One region of the Psychrobacter muriicola 2pS genome, then DNA from elsewhere that is predicted to be linked to it. Evidence: predicted binding sites of a transcription regulator. Region 1 holds the regulator's gene; each other region holds the start of a gene.

Region 1 (4,513 bases):
CATCTTGCTCACAGGCGTCGCTTTATTAGAAATTGCATGTGCCGCTGCAAAATCGGTCGGTGCAATTGCTAGGCGCTCGCAGCACGCCTGATAAAGCAGATAGCACATACGCACATCACCCAGCGCATCATGCGCGGCAATCGTCATTGCACTCGCCTCGCCCTTATCTAATAACTGCTCGATACATTTGGACTGACCATAGGCACTCCATTCTGGAAAGGCCACGCGTGCCAGCCGCACCGTACATATTAGCTTGGCAGAGGGACTGCCAATGACCCGCCAATCAAAGCGGACATTATGACCGATCAAGTACTGCGGCAACTCAAACGCCTCTAAATCGAAGCGCTCAAGATCGGCAACATCATCATCGGTGATGCCGTGAATTTTAATCACGACTGGTGATATCGAACGACCACTATTAAAGTACTTCATCCACTCAAAACCCGTCACCACATTAATAGTCGCCACTTGAATCGGACGCGGATCACGACCTTGGTCGGTTTCGGTATCGATAATCAGCGCAGTGTCAGTCATAAAGATTCAGCCATGGATAGCAACAATAGATAGCAACATTGGTATTTTATATAACGTTTTAAAAACACGTAAACTTTAAAAGAAACGTTATATTTATGGGGGTAAAAACCAGAGATAACAATGGTATACAAAGAATAGACAACTTCACTTATATAATATCAATTGAAGTCCATGCAAAAAACTAAAGAGAGATCGATGCTAGCAGATGGCAATAACCCGCAATCGAAACCAAAGAAGAAGCCAACCTTTTTAAATCGTGTAATCAGTGTGCTCATTAAGGCAGCTGTATTGTTGATGCTATTATTTGTATTTGATAGGCTCTTACCCAGTATCAGCCAGCAAACTCAGTCATTTGTGATGGCAAAATGGCAACAGCTCAGTTTATTACAGCAAGAACTACCGACGGAAAACAGCTTACCCAGTCCACTTCCAGAACAACATCTAACAGATACATGGGGCGCTGCACGCAGTCAAGGGCGCAGTCATGAAGGTATCGATATCTTTGCCGCACGAGGCACACCGATACAATCCACAACACAAGGCATCGTCAGCAAAGTTGGTGAGAATACATTAGGTGGTCGTGTGGTGGTCGTGGTTGGACCAGGCGGCGCAGGTCATTATTATGCGCATTTAGAAGATTATGCAGATATTAGCCCGAACGACTGGGTCGATGCTGGCGATGTCATCGGCTATGTCGGCGACAGTGGTAATGCAAAAGGCACGCCACCACATGTGCATTACGGTATTTATATCAGCGGCAGTGCAGTGAACCCCTATCCACTTTTACAAAAAAATTAAGGTATCGCAGCTGATCTAACGTGGGCTGCTGGAAATACCATACTGAACGTCGAGCCCACCCCCTCTACTGATTCAATTTGCAGATTAGCCTCATGCTGATATAAGACGTGTTTAACGATTGCCAAACCTAACCCTGTACCGCCAGTCGCCCGACTACGACCTTTATCAATACGATAAAAACGCTCTGTTAACCGTGCGATATGCTCAGGCGCAATACCAATACCGTTATCTTCAACGGCAAATCGACAACCTTCTGATGTTCTTGTCCAGCTAATGGCGATATTACCGCCCTTGGGCGTGTATTTGATAGCATTAATCACCAGATTAGAGAGCGCACTATTTAGATACATCTCTGAGCCATACAGTCCGTCATAAGTGTCTATCTGCAAGTGAATGGTATGCCCATATTCTTGGTTATACGCTTGCGCATCATCATAGACATGGGTCAGCAGTCTGGTCATATCAATATAGTTGAGCTCGTGGGTTTCTTCGATTTCGATGCGAGATAACAGCAATAAGTCATTCACAATTCTATTCATACGCGCAGTCTGTTGGCTCATCAGCTCAAACCCGCGCTTCCAATGCGGCGGCATATCTGGCTGATCCGAAAAATTTTCCAGATAGCCCATCATTACGGTCAATGGTGTGCGTAACTCATGCGAGACATTCGCCACAAAGTCGCGGCGCATCTCCTCCAAATGATGCAAGCGCGTCACATCATAAATGATAAGCAGCTTCTCATCACCAAAAGGCGTGAGCTCACACTTTAGATAACGCTTGGGCTCACGCCACGAGACAATGTGCACACTATCCTGAACCTCATCATTAGAGTTCGTTGTCGCCTGATAGTACTGACGAAATTCAGGCGCGCTAATAAAGTCAAAAATGCACTTACCTTTATCTGACAACTGTAACAACAATAAATCTTCGGCAGCCTGATTCCACCATTCAAGCCCATCATTGTCATTGAGCAAAACCACTGCATCACGCAATGCGCGTAGTGCGCTCCTAATTTTTTTGAGTTGATCCGTTGTATTCTGCTGAGTCGCCAGCACCGATTTATCTTGTTGGTCGCCTTGAGCCGATATTAGGGTGTTCATTCATCATCCTTATCACTATTCGCTGTTTTTCACTGTGCTGCGATTAACATGCTGCTTTTATAGCGAATAAAAACCGTCAGTCAAATTGGTTCAATAAAGCTAGAAAATCGATAGCCTGTCCCACGCACTGTCTGTATCAACGTATCACATTGATGCGGTCGTAGTAATGTCCGCAATCGTTTGATATGAACATCAATGGTTCTATCTTCGATATATACATTACCGCCCCATACTTGGTCCAGCAGCTGCGTTCGCGTATAGGCACGCTCTGGATGACTCATGAAAAATGCCAATAATCGATACTCCGTAGGTCCGACATCAACCACTTTACCAGCCGCTGTCACCCGCTGACTTTTGGGATCAAGGCTCAGCTTGCCGATTTCGATAGGTTTATCGCTACTGAGCGCGTTACTACGCCGCAATACTGCTTTGATTCTGGATATCAACTCACGTGTCGAAAAAGGCTTGGTCATATAATCATCAGCACCAGCATCGAGGCCATGCACCTTGCTGTCCTCTTCACTTTTGGCTGTCAACATAATGACTGGTATCTCAGCGAGTAGCTCATCGTTTTTTAGCAACCGACAAAAATCAATGCCGCTTTTATCTCCGGGCAGCATCCAATCTAGCAAAATCAGCGCAGGGCGGTGATCGACCACTTGTTGGTGCGCCTCAGATACATCCGCTGCCTGCAAACTATCAAAACCCGCCATCTCTAGCGTCATGACGATCATTTCACGAATCGCAGGTTCATCTTCAACAATCAAAATTTGCTCATTATACATACGGCATTCTCAGTGTTAGAGGACCACATTTGGCTGACAAAAAAGGCGATAAATGCTCGCCTGCTGCTCCCTATTAAACGGGGTAATTATGACAGTTTAATGACATTCAACTTTTAAGCTATTCATATTTCTCGTGACGGCTAGTATTTAGTTCACTTAATTCACTTCTAATAAAAAGTTTAGCGGCCCGTCATTGACGCTCGACACTTGCATATCAGCGCCAAACTGACCAGTTGCCACGTTTGGATGTTGCGTGTTGGCATAGACAACCAATTGCGCAAACAATGCTTGAGCCGCATCGGGCGCCATCGCACCGCCAAAGTCCGGGCGACGACCCTTGTCTGTTTTTGCCATTAGCGTAAACTGTGATACCAATAATAATCCACCACCAACTTGCTGGACATTTTTATCCAGCTTGCCGTACTTGGCAGGATCATCATCATTGTCAAAAATACGATAGGTGAGGATTTTATCCACCATTCGCTGAGCGCTTTTTAGATCGTCATCAGGCCCCAAACCAATATAAGCCAATATGCCTTGCTCAATCATACCAACACACTGCGCATCGACGGTGACACTAGCACCGCGTACGCGCTGTATAAGTGCTTTCATTTACGGATTCCTTACCAATTATGCTCATACAATAAGACGCTGTCCATGATAAAATACAGCCATTCGCTTGCTTATTAATTATTACATCACACCCTATTTTGGTAGCCTCATTATGAATGTATTCACTACTTTACAACAGCTTGTCCCGCAGCAGCAACTGAGTAAAGTTGCTGGGCGTCTAGCTGCTAGCCGCCACCCTTATGTTAAACGCACGTTTATCCGTAGCTTTGCCAAAGCTTACAACGTCAGCTTGGACGAGTATGAGCGCCAAAGTCTCAACGCCTATGAGAGCTTTAATGATTTTTTTACTCGTGAGCTAAAAGAAGACGCACGTCCTATCGACATGACTACTCATGGTATCGTCAGTCCTGCCGATGGTATTATCTCGCAATTGGGTCAAATTGACGACCATAAATTGCTCCAAGCGAAAGGTCGCTATTATGACGTTGGCCAACTGCTTGCTGACAGTGAAGATGGTCGCTATTTTGCGGATGGGAGTTTTGCGACGGTGTATCTTGCCCCTAGTAACTATCACCGTGTACATATGCCCTTCGCTGGTACTTTGACCAAAACCCGTTATGTACCGGGTACGCTGTTTTCTGTCAACAATACGACGGCGGCGAACGTGCCGGACTTATTTGCGCGTAATGAACGCTTGGTTTGTTTATTTGATACAGAATATGG
Region 2 (4,513 bases), on a different contig from region 1:
AACGTTTTTGTTTAGCCAGTTGGGACCTTAAGTCTGTCATAAGTGTCTCAGCATTGAATGGGTGAATTCAAAAAACCAGAATGTTTATTTCGTTTTATGACAGCAAACGCAACTTGTATCATTACTAATGGTTATCGTGAAATAGAGCAATTAGTTTTTTGGTCAAATTTGCTGTGATAAAACCTCTCAAACCACTACCGGAGAATAGTGGCTTAAGAGGAAATTAAAAAGATTGAGAAACAACAGCTAGCATAGATAGATTACTGAGCAGGCTTATAAACTGGCTGTCCATCACTACCTTTTACGTCGTTCCATTTTGCTTTAAATAAGGCTACTGCCGTATCAGAGAATGGGACATAGTCTAGCGCCATGGCATCATCATCACCTTGGGTATAAGCCCAATCAAAGAAGTTCAATACACCAGCGACTTGCTGAGGATTCTCTGGTTGTTTATGGACTAAGATGAAAGTAGCAGCAGCGATAGGCCATGCTTGATCCGTCTCAGAGTTAGTGATGACTTTATAAAAGCCTTCTTGTTGTGACCAGTCGATATCACCAGCTGCTGCAAATGTCTCAGCAGATGGCTGAACAACGTTGCCCGCTGCGTTTTTCAATGCCGTATGTGACATATTGTTTTGCTTAGCGTACGCATACTCAACATAGCCGATAGAGTTTTTCATACGGTTGACGTAGCTTGAAACGCCTTCGTTACCTTTACCACCTGCACCAGTCGCAGACGTTGGCCACTTAACGGTTTTATCAACGCCAACAGTGTCTTTCCAATCTGGTGAAACCTTGGCAAGATAATCCGTGAAGTTAAACGTCGTACCTGAACCATCTGAGCGGAATACGGTAGTAATAGCAGCATCAGGTAAGGTTAAGTCTGGGTTCATGGCTTTGATCGCAGGATCATTCCAGTTACTGATTTTACCCAGATAGATGTCTGCTAACATTGCACCGTCTAATTTCAACGCGCCCGGCTCGACACCGTCAATGTTGACGATTGGAACAACGCCGCCGATGACCGTCGGAAACTGAATCAAGCCCGCTTCGTCTAGCTCTTCAGGCGTCATCGGTGCATCAGAAGCACCAAAGTCGACTGTCTTTGATTGAATCTGTTTGATACCACCAGAAGAACCAATCGACTGGTAATTGACTTGGCCACCGGTAGCAGCGTTATAGTCGTAAGACCATTTGGCATAGATAGGCTGCGGGAACGATGCACCTGCACCCGTGATATTCATTGCGATATTTTCAGCAGATTTGAAACCGGTGTCAGCAGAAGGCGTTGCCTGATTCTGAGTGGTTGTTTCAGCCGTGGTAGCGGCACTACTGCTAGTATCAGCAGCTGGCTCTGTCGTTTCAGTCGATTTATTACATGCCGTAAGCATTAATGTACAACTAACGGCCACTGCTAATAACGAATAACGCATGTAGGACTCCTAAAGTTTAACAACGATACAAAAAGTATTTGTTTGTGATATGCGTGCTATCTTGCCAAATCTTTATGACAGTTTAATGACAACCTCTGGAATCTTTCATTCGCTTTACATAATATTTAGATAAGTATTCTAAAACCCAGTAATATCAAGTGATTTCAATCACTGGTACTCCAAAGTCGTTCACATAAATATATCGAACATCAAACTCAACGCCTGATATTTTCATCTAAATATCATTAGCCCTCATTGCAGAACTTTGTTAGTATTGAGTTGATTTACAACACTGACAGACTCGGGGTGCGGTGTATTATTGGCTCGCTTTACTAAACTTGCTTTATTAAAGTAGTCGCCTTTATACATTCGCTGAGAGATCACCCGCCGAACCTGATGCGGTTAGTACCGACGCAGGGAAGTCTTAAGCACTTTGTTATTTATGGCAAAGGACGTGCAGAAATGCCTTTTTTATCCTCATTACTATCTTAATATGCGTGATGTACTATTAAGTAGTGAAGACTGATATAAAGCTGCGTCCAACGTTTGATGAGCATCATCCGCGACTATATTTTTTGGTCGTAGGCTGATGCTCATGAGCTGAATTTGTCTGGATCACAGATGCTACCCCCGCAGCTACTGGCGGTGTTGCTTTTATTCAAAAACCAACACGCTAGGACAGCATATGACAACTTTATTAGCCACTTCTCCTTCTCAAAAACCTTCTAAGACAGATGCGTTAAAAACCCCTGCTCACCGCAGTGCCAGTGATGCGCGCTTTGAAGAAGACGCTCGCGACTTACACCGCATTCTCCCCGCCTCCCGTAAAGTCTATATCGAAGGCTCACGTCCTGATATTCAAGTACCCATGCGTGAAATCACTCTTGACCCTACTCCTATACAAGGCGTTCCTGAGAGCGAATGGGAGCAAAATCCGCCGTTTTATGTTTATGACACCTCTGGCGTTTATACAGACCCCAACGTCGAGATTGATTTGACAAAAGGCTTACCAAAGCTGCGTGAAGGTTGGATAAATGAGCGTGGCGATACGGAACAGTTAGCAGGATTATCAAGCGATTATGGGCTAGCACGTGCCCGTGATATCAGTACCGCTAATCTGCGCTTTGCCCATATCGACAAACCTCGCCGTGCTAAAACTGTTGATGGGAAGGTAGGTAACGTCACCCAATTGCACTATGCCCGACAAGGTATTATCACCCCAGAAATGGAATACATCGCCATTCGCGAAACGCAAAAGCAGCATGAGCTGACCGATATGCGTCAACACGATGGTGAAAACTTTGGTGCTAATACGCCGACGGTTATCACTCCTGAGTTTGTCCGTGATGAAGTAGCTGCTGGGCGAGCGATTATTCCCAATAACATTAACCATCCAGAATCTGAGCCAATGATTATTGGGCGCAATTTCTTGGTGAAAATCAACGCAAATATTGGTAACTCAGCGCTCGGCTCTTCTATTGATGAAGAAGTGTCTAAAATGACGTGGGCCACGCGTTGGGGTGCGGATAACATCATGGATTTGTCGACTGGCAATCATATTCACGAAACCCGCGAATGGCTGATTCGTAACTCGCCAGTACCAATTGGTACCGTCCCTATTTATCAGGCACTCGAAAAAATCGATGGCGTGGCAGAAGATTTAACGTGGGAAATCTTTCGTGATACCTTGATTGAGCAAGCCGAACAAGGTGTTGATTACTTCACTATTCATGCTGGCGTACTACTACGCTATGTGCCGCTGACTGCCGGACGCTTAACCGGTATCGTCTCGCGTGGTGGCTCCATTATGGCGCAGTGGTGCATGTTTCATAATAAAGAGAGCTTTTTATATACCCATTTTGAAGACATTTGCGAGATTATGAAGCAGTACGATGTGGCGTTTAGCTTGGGTGATGGCTTACGTCCAGGCTGCTTGCAAGATGCTAATGATGAGGCACAATTTGGTGAATTGCGTACCCTTGGCGAGTTGACTAAAATCGCATGGAAGCATGACGTGCAGGTCATGATTGAAGGTCCGGGACACGTGGCGATGAACCGAATTAAAGAAAATATGGATTTACAACTTGAACTGTGTGCCGACGCGCCATTTTATACGTTAGGACCACTAACAACCGACATCGCACCTGGTTACGATCACATCACCAGTGCGATTGGTGCGGCGATGATTGGCTGGTTTGGTACTGCTATGCTCTGCTATGTGACCCCAAAAGAGCATTTAGGTCTACCTAATAAAAAAGATGTTAAAGACGGTATCATCACTTATAAAATCGCAGCCCACGCGGCTGATTTGGCTAAAGGTCATCCAGGGGCACAATCTCGTGATAATGCGTTATCCAAAGCCCGTTTTGAATTCCGCTGGGACGATCAATTTAATCTGGCGCTTGACCCAGATACCGCCCGTGAATTTCATGATGAAACCTTACCAAAAGACGCGCATAAGACGGCGCACTTTTGCTCTATGTGTGGACCGAAATTCTGCTCAATGAAGATCACTCAAAACGTGCGAGATTATGCGGCAGGACTAGATAAAGATGCCGCTGATAAAAAGGTAACCCCGAAATCGGGTGATACAACCAATGTAGGTCATGTTATTAAAGAGTTTTAGCGCTTTACTTACTGAAAACTGGCTAACTTAAAAAGCTTGAATCCATCCACTGGGTTCAAGCTTTTTTTGTACCTACTTGTGAGGGTTGTAAAAAAACCCATTTCAAATAAGAATCGCATAACTTCATAATGAGTAGATAAAAAGGCAAAGTCAGCGGATAGCCGAAGACAACAATCAAAAATGTATAACCATGATACCTGCTAGCATGCTCGCCTAGTAACCAGTCTATAAGGTAAATTTTATAGAAAACTATCATCAGTGCTATGAAAGGTACAATTAACACTCCCAACCAAAGGATTATTTTTGCTTTTTTAGAACGCCTTTTATGACTCACACGCATCAAACGGTAATGAATAAAACCCAGTAACATTATTGATGCTATGAATACTACCCTACCATTTAAATCAATTAACCATTGCGCCAAAGAACTTGGTGGCTGTTGGTATGATATTTC
Region 3 (4,513 bases), on a different contig from region 1:
TCTTTAAACCCTTAAAGATGACCAAAGAAGCCATGACCGCGCCACCAGCAGCCGCAATGATAGGTACCCATTGCTTCAATGCTTTTAGGGTATCAAGGTTGCTGCGCTCGTTTTCAATTTCATAAAGCTGCTTGTAATAATCGGTTTCTAAGTCTTCAACGACGCAATCATCATCTTTGTAAATTTCTTGATCACGTAACATCGCTGACGTATAGGCCAGCTGTTCTGATTCTGTTAGACCATCCAAAAATTCTTTATGGTTTTGTTTTAAGGTTTTTTTGTCGGCTTTCAAAGTCGCAATATGCGCCTCTGTTTTATCATTATATTCAATGATGTTTTTCTTAATCTGTCCATATAATAAATAGGATAAAACGCCGCCCAATAGCGGTGATAATACCCAAGAAATCGCGATGGTGCCAATCGTACCCCAATTCACCGTTGATAATGCCATTTCGGTACCACCTAACGTGATACCCAATACAATAGAGCTACCAACAACGCCGCCAATAATGGCGTGAGTGGTCGAAACGGGCAGACCCTTTTTGGTGGCAAATAATAGCCAGAATGCGGCAGCGATGAGCGCTGACAGCATGACATAAATGAACTGGTTGGGCGTTACTGAAAGACCATCTAGATCGACAATGCCGCTCCGAATGGTATCGGTTACTTCACCACCTGCCAGTACGGCTCCCGACACTTCAAATATCGCTGCGATGCCCAATGCTTGCGGAATGGTCAACGTCCCTGCACCCACTGAGGTACCAAAGGAGTTGGCGACATCATTACCACCAATATTGAATGCCATAAAGACACCAAAAGCGGTAGCTACAATAAATAGCGTCGTCTGCTGACGCATCGTGTAATCTAGACCCCACCACAAAAAGTAGGCGGTCATCGCAATCAGTAAAATGGCAAAAAATAGATTTATTCTCATAGAGCCGACTGATTTGACTGGCTCTGTAGAACTGCTGCTAATACCCATACGTTGATACGTCCTGCGTAAGCTGATTGAAATTATATGCGGTTAATGACATTGCGCGACTATTAATGATGCTAATGTTAGCTTCTAACATTAATATAGCGTATATAAAACACGCAACATGCTTGCTAAAAAACGGTTTTTCTTACTGCTATTTTGATGAACTATCCTAGCGCTTACCTTTACTTAATCATATGTGATTTTGCATAAAGGCAGTAAATAAGGTAAAACACATCACTCAATATGTCACAAAGCCGCAAGTGATATTGCCAAATCCTCTGATTACAGCATCTTGCGGCTTAGATATGTCGTAGTGATAACTTTGGTGTTAATAACTGCAATTGTAAAAAACTGTGCTAGAGTTATTAACATATCTGTGTCAAAGAATAAAAAACACTCTACTCACTCAGTGAGTTTCGTGCATAGCAGAAGCTATTGCGCGCCTATTATATTAAATATATGCACATAATGCATGATGATATTGCAAGATTTGTAACTGCCAGCATCTGAATCAGATAACATCCTTATGCAATGGTCGATTATACTCTTTTTGCATGGATACCTTTAACGTTAAATACATACTTATGGCGCTTTATAACCAGCGCCCCTAATTTATCCAACAATCATGTATTAGCTGCTACATACTGCTAATAATTGCTTAATCGCATGATCTAAAACATCCAAACGCGCTTGACGTTTTTCATTGGTCGCGATGACGCACCACGGTGCGTGCTCTGTATCGGTACGTGCCAGCATATCAGCCGCAGATTGTACGTATTCAGACCACTTTTTACGGTTGCGCCAGTCATCGTCCGTCAGTTTAAATTGCTTGTGCGGTGTCTCCTGACGAGCTTCAAAACGTTTAAGTTGTTCTTTTTTATCGATAGCCAACCAGTATTTGATAACGATTGTTCCTGCCGCGGCTAGATCCGCCTCAAAACGATTGATTTCGTCGTAAGCACGCTGCCATTCATCATCAGTAGCAAACCCCTCAATACGCTCAACCAAAACACGTCCATACCAAGTTCGATCAAAAATGGCGATACGGCTAATACGGTCGGTTTGCTCGTTTGGTAGTTTGGTCCAAAAACGCCATAGATAAGGATGTTGAAGTTCATACAACATTGGCGCACTGATATTATAAATTTGATACTCGCGTGGGTCGAGCGGCGCAACCAACCTTTTAATCGCGCCACCTTTGCCTGCAGCATCCATCCCTTCAAAGGCAAAGACGATATGGCGACCTTTGCGCGCACGTAGCAACTGCGCAAGGCGCGCTTGTTTTTCTGCTAACGCATCACGGTAGTCCGACTTATCAATATCTGCATCATCAATGTCTATTAAAAATTTAGGAATTTTTACAGGTTCAAACTTTGCTGATTTGAATGCTTGCTTGGCTTGCTTCTTAGTCTCTGATTTATCAGAGGTTTTTTCGGTATTGATGTTACTACTTGCTAGCGCGGTTTGCATCGCTTGTAGCACTTCATGGCAGAATTGGTCAGCAGCATCTGACTTGTCATCACCATCAATGATGATCCAGTCATCTTGTTGGCGTAGCAGAATGGTAGCCACTTCATTAAAGGTTTCGACAACTTTTTTACTATTCCAATCAATTTGATACAAAAATTTCGGATCGGCTTCACCGTTCTTTAACCGCTCCTGTAACGTTTCAATATCAACATGGAACCAGCATTTAAGCAGTCGGGTTTGATTGGCGACTAGGTCTTGTTCAAATGCTTGCAGCTTAAGAAGCTGCTGCTGCAAATACGCTTGCCATTGCGCAATCGGTAATACCTTGTCGTTGACTGATTTTTTATCTTTTGATTTTGAATTTTTTGACGGTTTCTTATCGTCGTTACTGGCTGACGTTGCCAGACGCATGACGTTATAAAGCAAGTCAGCATACCAGTTACCAAAATAAACCATCACATCGCCATGACGGGGTAGCGCCTTGGTATGTACCTGCCAAATCGGCTGATACGCTAAAGGACAATCACCAATGGTTGCCTCAACCTTGAGTAGCCGAGGATCTACCCATTGGCGCAATTGTTTAACAGCAGTGCCCTTGCCTGCCTGCTCCATACCATTGACCAACACCAACAGCCCTGTTGGTTTATTGAGGGTTGGCGGCGTCTGTTGGCGCGTTGCTCGTAGGGCATATTGGGCCGTGACCAGTGCCAATCTAAGCGCATCCTTATCCATAGAAAAGTGACTCAGGGGATTAGGGGTTAAGCGCTCATCGACAATCTGCTCACTAAATTGTGCACTGACTGCTTGTGGTGCGTTAGGTGCAGTCGTATTATTATTTTTACTCATAACTGTCATCATCCTATGATTGAAAGCGTGTCAGCTTCATCATAGCATTTGACCAATTCGGTAAATAACGCTGCTATGTAACAGTTTGACATTTGTATTCTGCTTTATTTTCTTTTAAGGTGAACGCAATCTAAGATACATGCTGTAATCACTTTGTATAAATACCACAAGTTTGTATAAATGCAAAAACCAAAAGTATAATACACGATTCCTCTTGACCCTTTTATTCGCAACCTTTTAACCCTCTTTACTTTTATGCAGGTTTACTTACCATGGCCTCTTTAGCCGATTTACAACAACATTTGAACCGTTTTTGGGCACTGCCTTATCATGACGACTTGGCATTAAGTGCCAAACTCAGTGAGGTGCAAGCCTGGCAACGTGGCCGTATTCAGAACACTCATAAAGACTTGTTTGAGCAACCTCAAAACCAACTAATGGCAGATTATTTTTTAACACAACTGTATGGCGGCGATGAGTTCAAATTATTAGCCAAACAGTTAGAACGCATTGTGCCTAAAGCGCAAAAAGTCGAGCGTTTCGCGCCAGCAGCGGCGTTAGAAACTGGCAGCATGGCGATACAAGCAGCTATTTTAGCGATAGAGCTAGATTTACATTTAGCCGAATGGCTATTGGCTCAAGATTTAGCCGTTAATGAAGACACCATGCTGGCCGCTTATCGGGTGGTCGATGAAGCCGACATCAGACGTATCCAAATTGGTCACTTAAAAGAGGTCTGCTATCGTACCGATAAATATATAAACTCTTTTATGTTGCAAAAAGCTTTTGCCTTGGCCAAAGGCACCGCCTACCGTTATAACTATCAACCCTTGTATGAATTTATTAGTGCTGGATTTATCGCGATGCGTCCGTTAGACAGTGTCAGCGGTTTCATCGAACCGTTTTGTGAGCGTGAGCTTGAGATTATTGACCGTGTTCATGAGACGGATAATGGCGGTAAGCCAATGACGTTTGGTGTATGATAGGACGCATCATTTGCTTGGTTAGCTGCTATTTTATACCTTTCAAATAAACAATCATAAAAGTGAATAATAGGATAATGCTATGACCGATAATATCGATAATAACAACGCTCATCTCGATCACAAACCTACGATCAATGGTCATTTACAAGATAAACTGGTCAGAGACAGCATCACCCACAATCAAAATATCACGGCACAAGTGCAAGCACGTCAAAGCTATGAGACTAATACC
Region 4 (4,513 bases), on a different contig from region 1:
ATTGCATCTGTCTTCGCCATCGCATGTACCAAATCTGTCTGACGCGATAAGAATGCAGGTAGTTGAATGATATCTGCCACTTCAGCGACGGGTGCAGCTTGATACGGCTCATGCACATCAGTAATGATCGGCACTTGGAACTTTTCTTTGATTTGACCCAGCCAATCGATACCCTGCTCTAACCCAGGACCTCGATACGAGTGCAGGCTTGAACGGTTGGCTTTATCAAAACTGGCTTTGAAGACATAGCCAATACCCAAACGCTGACATATTTCGACATATTGCTCCGCAATCTCGAATGCCAATTCCTTTGATTCCAAAACATTCATACCACCGAACAACACAAACGGCTGATCGTTACCGATATTAATAGTATTGCCATTTGGCGTAGTAAGTTTGATATGTGATTGAGCCGTTGATAAATGTTCCATGAAGTCGTTGCCCTCTTTATTGTTATCAATATTTCTGTCCCATATTGTAACCGATAGGCTCAGTAAAAAAAGGGGTTAAGCGTAATTGCTTACCAACCATTAGAAAAATTGTCATGCGTATTGCTGAAAAACAACTTCATTCATGACCAAAGTAATCAAATTAAACTCAAAAAAAAGACCAATCCGAAGATCAGTCTTTTTTATACATGCAAATTTTCATACGTTAACGATTATTTGTTTTCGTTATAGTTCTTAGCCGCTTTTACAAAGCTGTTGAACAGTGGATGACCACCGCGTGGCGAGCTGGTAAATTCAGGATGAAACTGTACGGCGACAAACCAAGGATGATCAGCAATCTCGACCGATTCTACTAGGTGCTGCTTGGCAGAATAACCAGATATGGTCATGCCTGCTTGCTCTAATGGCTCGATATAGCGATTGTTCATCTCATAACGATGGCGATGACGCTCAGTGATATTTTTGGCGCCATAGATTTGGCTCAGCTTACTACCAGCAACCAATTCGGCTTGCTGCGCGCCCAAACGCATGGTACCACCAAGGTCCGAGTCATCACTACGAATCTGTAATTCGCCGCGCTCATCTAACCACTCAGTGATAAGACCAATGATAGGCTCTGCCGTTTTGCGATCAAACTCAGAAGAGTTGGCATCAATTTTGAGTACATTACGCGCGTATTCAATCACTGCTAGCTGCATACCAAGGCAAATACCTAAATATGGAACGTTGTTTTCACGAGCATAAGTGATGGCTTTTATTTTACCCATCGTACCGCGCTCACCAAAACCACCTGGTACTAGGATGGCATCAGCATTGTGTAACTGCGCCAATAAGCTGTCATCGTCTTCTAGACGCTCAGCATCAACATAGTCAATCTTGACATCAGCTTTATGAGTGATGCCAGCATGCAGCAGTGCTTCGTTGATCGACTTATAAGCATCAGGTAACTCGACGTATTTACCAACCATCGCCACCGTGAGAGTCATTTCAGGATTAAGCTGAGCTTCAACCACTTTATCCCAATCACTTAAATCTGCTTCTGGTACATCTAAACCAAAACGCTCACAGATCAAATCATCAAGATCCTGTTCATGAAGCGTACGTGGTATTTGATAAATACTTTGGGCGTCCTCACACATAATAACCGCACGCTCTTCCACATTAGTGAACAGCGCTATTTTGCGACGGTTGTCTGGCGAGATGTGGTGATCAGAGCGGCAAATCAATATATCAGGCTGCAATCCGATAGAACGCAGCTCTTTTACTGAGTGCTGCGTTGGCTTGGTTTTGGTTTCGCCTGCACTAGCAATGTAGGGAACTAGCGTCAAATGCATCAGCATGGCTCTATTGCGGCCAAGCTCTACTTGCATTTGGCGTACGGCTTCCATAAATGGTAGCGATTCGATGTCACCAACGGTACCGCCAATCTCAATAATAGCGATATCATACCCTTCACCACTGGCTAAGATCTTACTCTTAATTTCATCAGTGATGTGTGGAATAACCTGTACTGTACCACCAAGATACTCACCACGGCGCTCTTTATTTAGAACGTTTTGATAGATACGACCACTAGTGAAGTTATTACTCTTACTCATTTTTGAATGGCGTAAGAAGCGCTCATAGTAACCCAAATCTAAATCGGTCTCTGCGCCATCTTCGGTGACGAATACTTCGCCATGCTGGAATGGGCTCATCGTACCTGGATCGACGTTGATGTACGGATCCATCTTGGTCATCGTGACGGTCACGCCACGGGCTTCTAAGACCGCTGCAAGAGAGGCTGCGGTGATACCTTTTCCTAGTGAGGACACTACCCCACCGGTCACAAATATAAACTTGGTCATAGTACTCTGTCGGTAATTGGTAAAGAAGGATTTTACTAAAAATACGTCAAAAAATATAGGGCAAAAGCACAAACTCTTTGAAACATTCAGTTTTTAGTACCTAGCTATTATAACGTACTACCCACTCAAATAGGCATAACAAAAAAACTCACCCCGAAGGATGAGTTTTTATAATCAGATTCTAATGCTTAGATTAGAATTTGTATTCTAGACCACTACCAACTACGAATACTTCAGCATCGCCTCTAGTAACTAAAGTCTCACCATCTACATCAAGACTCTTAAGATCATCAGCATTGTTCATACCAGCATAGGCATGCATGATGATGTTGTCTTTAAAGAAGTATTTGCCACCAACAACGATTTGGTCTGAATTAGCATCATTCCAACCATTAAGGTTATCAGTTTTGTTGTATTGTGCGTATACAGATGCTGGACGAGCAAAGTTACTTAGACCCATTTGAGCACTAACCACTAAACCTTTTTCTTTCTTAGTATCACGAGCATAATCAAAATCAGCTACTTGATATAGCGCACCAAGTGTTACAGGAGCGGCGATGTATTTACCTAAGTCTACAGTTGCAGTACCACGGATGATATCACCTTGAATGTTCTGATCTTTGTCATAAGCCACACCAGCAGTGAAGCCTGTACCTTGGTCAAACATCATTGCAACGCCAAAACCAGCATCATTGTTGAAGTTATCATCATCAGAGCTATACATAGCATACAATTCTAATGGTAGATTATTGTATTTTGGTGCAGTCCAAATAGCTGAGCTATTGATACGACGACTGTCAGCCATGTTTAAGGCTTCAACAACGTCGTCTTCCATGTCGTTAGTACCCATGTTATCCCAATAACCTTCGTTAACAACAACGTTGTTAATTTTGTCTAGGCTAGATTGGTTTTTACCAACACGGAACTCACCGAATTGCTTGTTATTAACACCAAGATAAGTATCACGGTTAGAGAAAGTATCATTATCACCGTCAATGCTTGTGCCATACTCTAACTGATAGATCACATCAGTGTTGGCAGTCATGGCTTCAGAGCCTTTAAAGCCTAAACGTGAAGAATGAGAGTTGATTTCTACTGTGTTTTCATCGAAATCTTCACCAGCCGCAGTTGCATTGAAATCTGCATTGACATAGTCAAGAGCTAAGAATGCTTTACCATAGACAGTCGGCGCTGCATTGGCTGCAGATACAGATAGGGCAGCAACTGCTGTAGCTAAAAGTAGTTTTTTCATGGGGTATCTCCACTTTACAATTTTAGTAATAAGCTAGCTATTATTAGCTGGTGCTCATAATGGTATCGTCACAAATCCTCAAAGATATAATGTGTAACTGGCTACCGAGATTAGTCAGAAACAAGTGTGGCGAAGTTCTATTACAGTAAGATGAAAAAAACCATGACTTACATAACTGGGATTAAAAAGTAACTGCCATGTAAACTTAGGTCTTTATCGCTCCGTTGCGTAACATCCGTTACCAAACTCATACTTCGAATACAAGCATAACAACTTTGACATAATTTGCAACATATTTTTTCAATTTTTAAACTCAGTATTTGTTGAACACTATATCTACTATAGAATGTAGGTCTGCGCAGAAAAAATCCCTACCTGCTCAAATAGATAAAGATATTATTGATTAATATAATTACCAAGAACTTGAAATTATCGTAACGAATACTTTTTAATCCACAGAAATAAAGCCCTACTTATTAATGAATAAGTAGGGCTAATAAAAAATAATAAATGTCATTCATAGCATGCTGACAGTCACAATTGGCATCGATAAATTGATACAAAAGCAGAGAAAAAGCGGTTCTCACGGCTATTGTGTCAAAAATATTTGCTGATAGTAACTAAAGTAAACACCCATTACCGACTTCTTATTAAGCACATGAGCCAAAAAGAAGCTGCTGTCAGTCATTTAAGAATCCTAAGGCAAAATTCATCATGCCTTATCTTAATATTAACCTGCTTTTAATATTAACCTGCTTTTAATATTAACCTGCGTAATATTAGCAGCCTGCTTTGAGATCAAGGCGTGCCTGATGCAGTAATGGCTCAGTATAGCCACTTGGCTGCTCACGACCTTTAAATACCAAATCACAGGCCGCTTTGAACGCATAAGAATGGTCAAAGCTATCTGCCATCGTCTGATAGTCGCTATCCCCTGCATTTTGCTCATCAACGACTTTTGCCAT

Evidence for each region. Region 1 encodes PhoB, which activates phosphate uptake and scavenging genes when phosphate is short. Its sites were predicted from a motif close to TGTCATNAANCTGTCATAA; they were not measured.
Region 2: the regulator PhoB is predicted to act here: its motif matches at 1,506-1,524, upstream of pstS (phosphate ABC transporter substrate-binding protein PstS).
Region 3: the regulator PhoB is predicted to act here: its motif matches at 1,015-1,033, upstream of JMX93_RS02040 (inorganic phosphate transporter).
Region 4: the regulator PhoB is predicted to act here: its motif matches at 3,686-3,704, upstream of JMX93_RS04125 (porin).

Annotation. Positions count from the first base shown of each region.
Region 1 covers NZ_CAJHBC010000011.1:33,282-37,794, forward strand. The annotation lists gene JMX93_RS12940 (3'-5' exonuclease) at 1-534, opposite strand, end outside; gene JMX93_RS12945 (M23 family metallopeptidase) at 730-1,332, shown strand; gene phoR (phosphate regulon sensor histidine kinase PhoR) at 1,329-2,432, opposite strand; gene phoB (phosphate regulon transcriptional regulator PhoB) at 2,513-3,217, opposite strand; gene dtd (D-aminoacyl-tRNA deacylase) at 3,374-3,829, opposite strand; gene asd (archaetidylserine decarboxylase) at 3,942-4,513, shown strand, end outside.
Region 2 covers NZ_CAJHBC010000006.1:114,921-119,433, reverse strand. The annotation lists gene pstC (phosphate ABC transporter permease subunit PstC) at 1-40, opposite strand, end outside; gene pstS (phosphate ABC transporter substrate-binding protein PstS) at 261-1,433, opposite strand; TPP riboswitch at 1,726-1,870, shown strand; gene thiC (phosphomethylpyrimidine synthase ThiC) at 2,119-4,059, shown strand; gene JMX93_RS10415 (hypothetical protein) at 4,115-4,513, opposite strand, start outside.
Region 3 covers NZ_CAJHBC010000001.1:489,393-493,905, forward strand. The annotation lists gene JMX93_RS02040 (inorganic phosphate transporter) at 1-982, opposite strand, end outside; gene JMX93_RS02045 (ATPase) at 1,610-3,295, opposite strand; gene JMX93_RS02050 (FFLEELY motif protein) at 3,568-4,278, shown strand.
Region 4 covers NZ_CAJHBC010000002.1:400,886-405,398, reverse strand. The annotation lists gene kdsA (3-deoxy-8-phosphooctulonate synthase) at 1-431, opposite strand, end outside; gene pyrG (CTP synthase) at 662-2,296, opposite strand; gene JMX93_RS04125 (porin) at 2,490-3,548, opposite strand; gene JMX93_RS04120 (malate synthase G) at 4,328-4,513, opposite strand, start outside.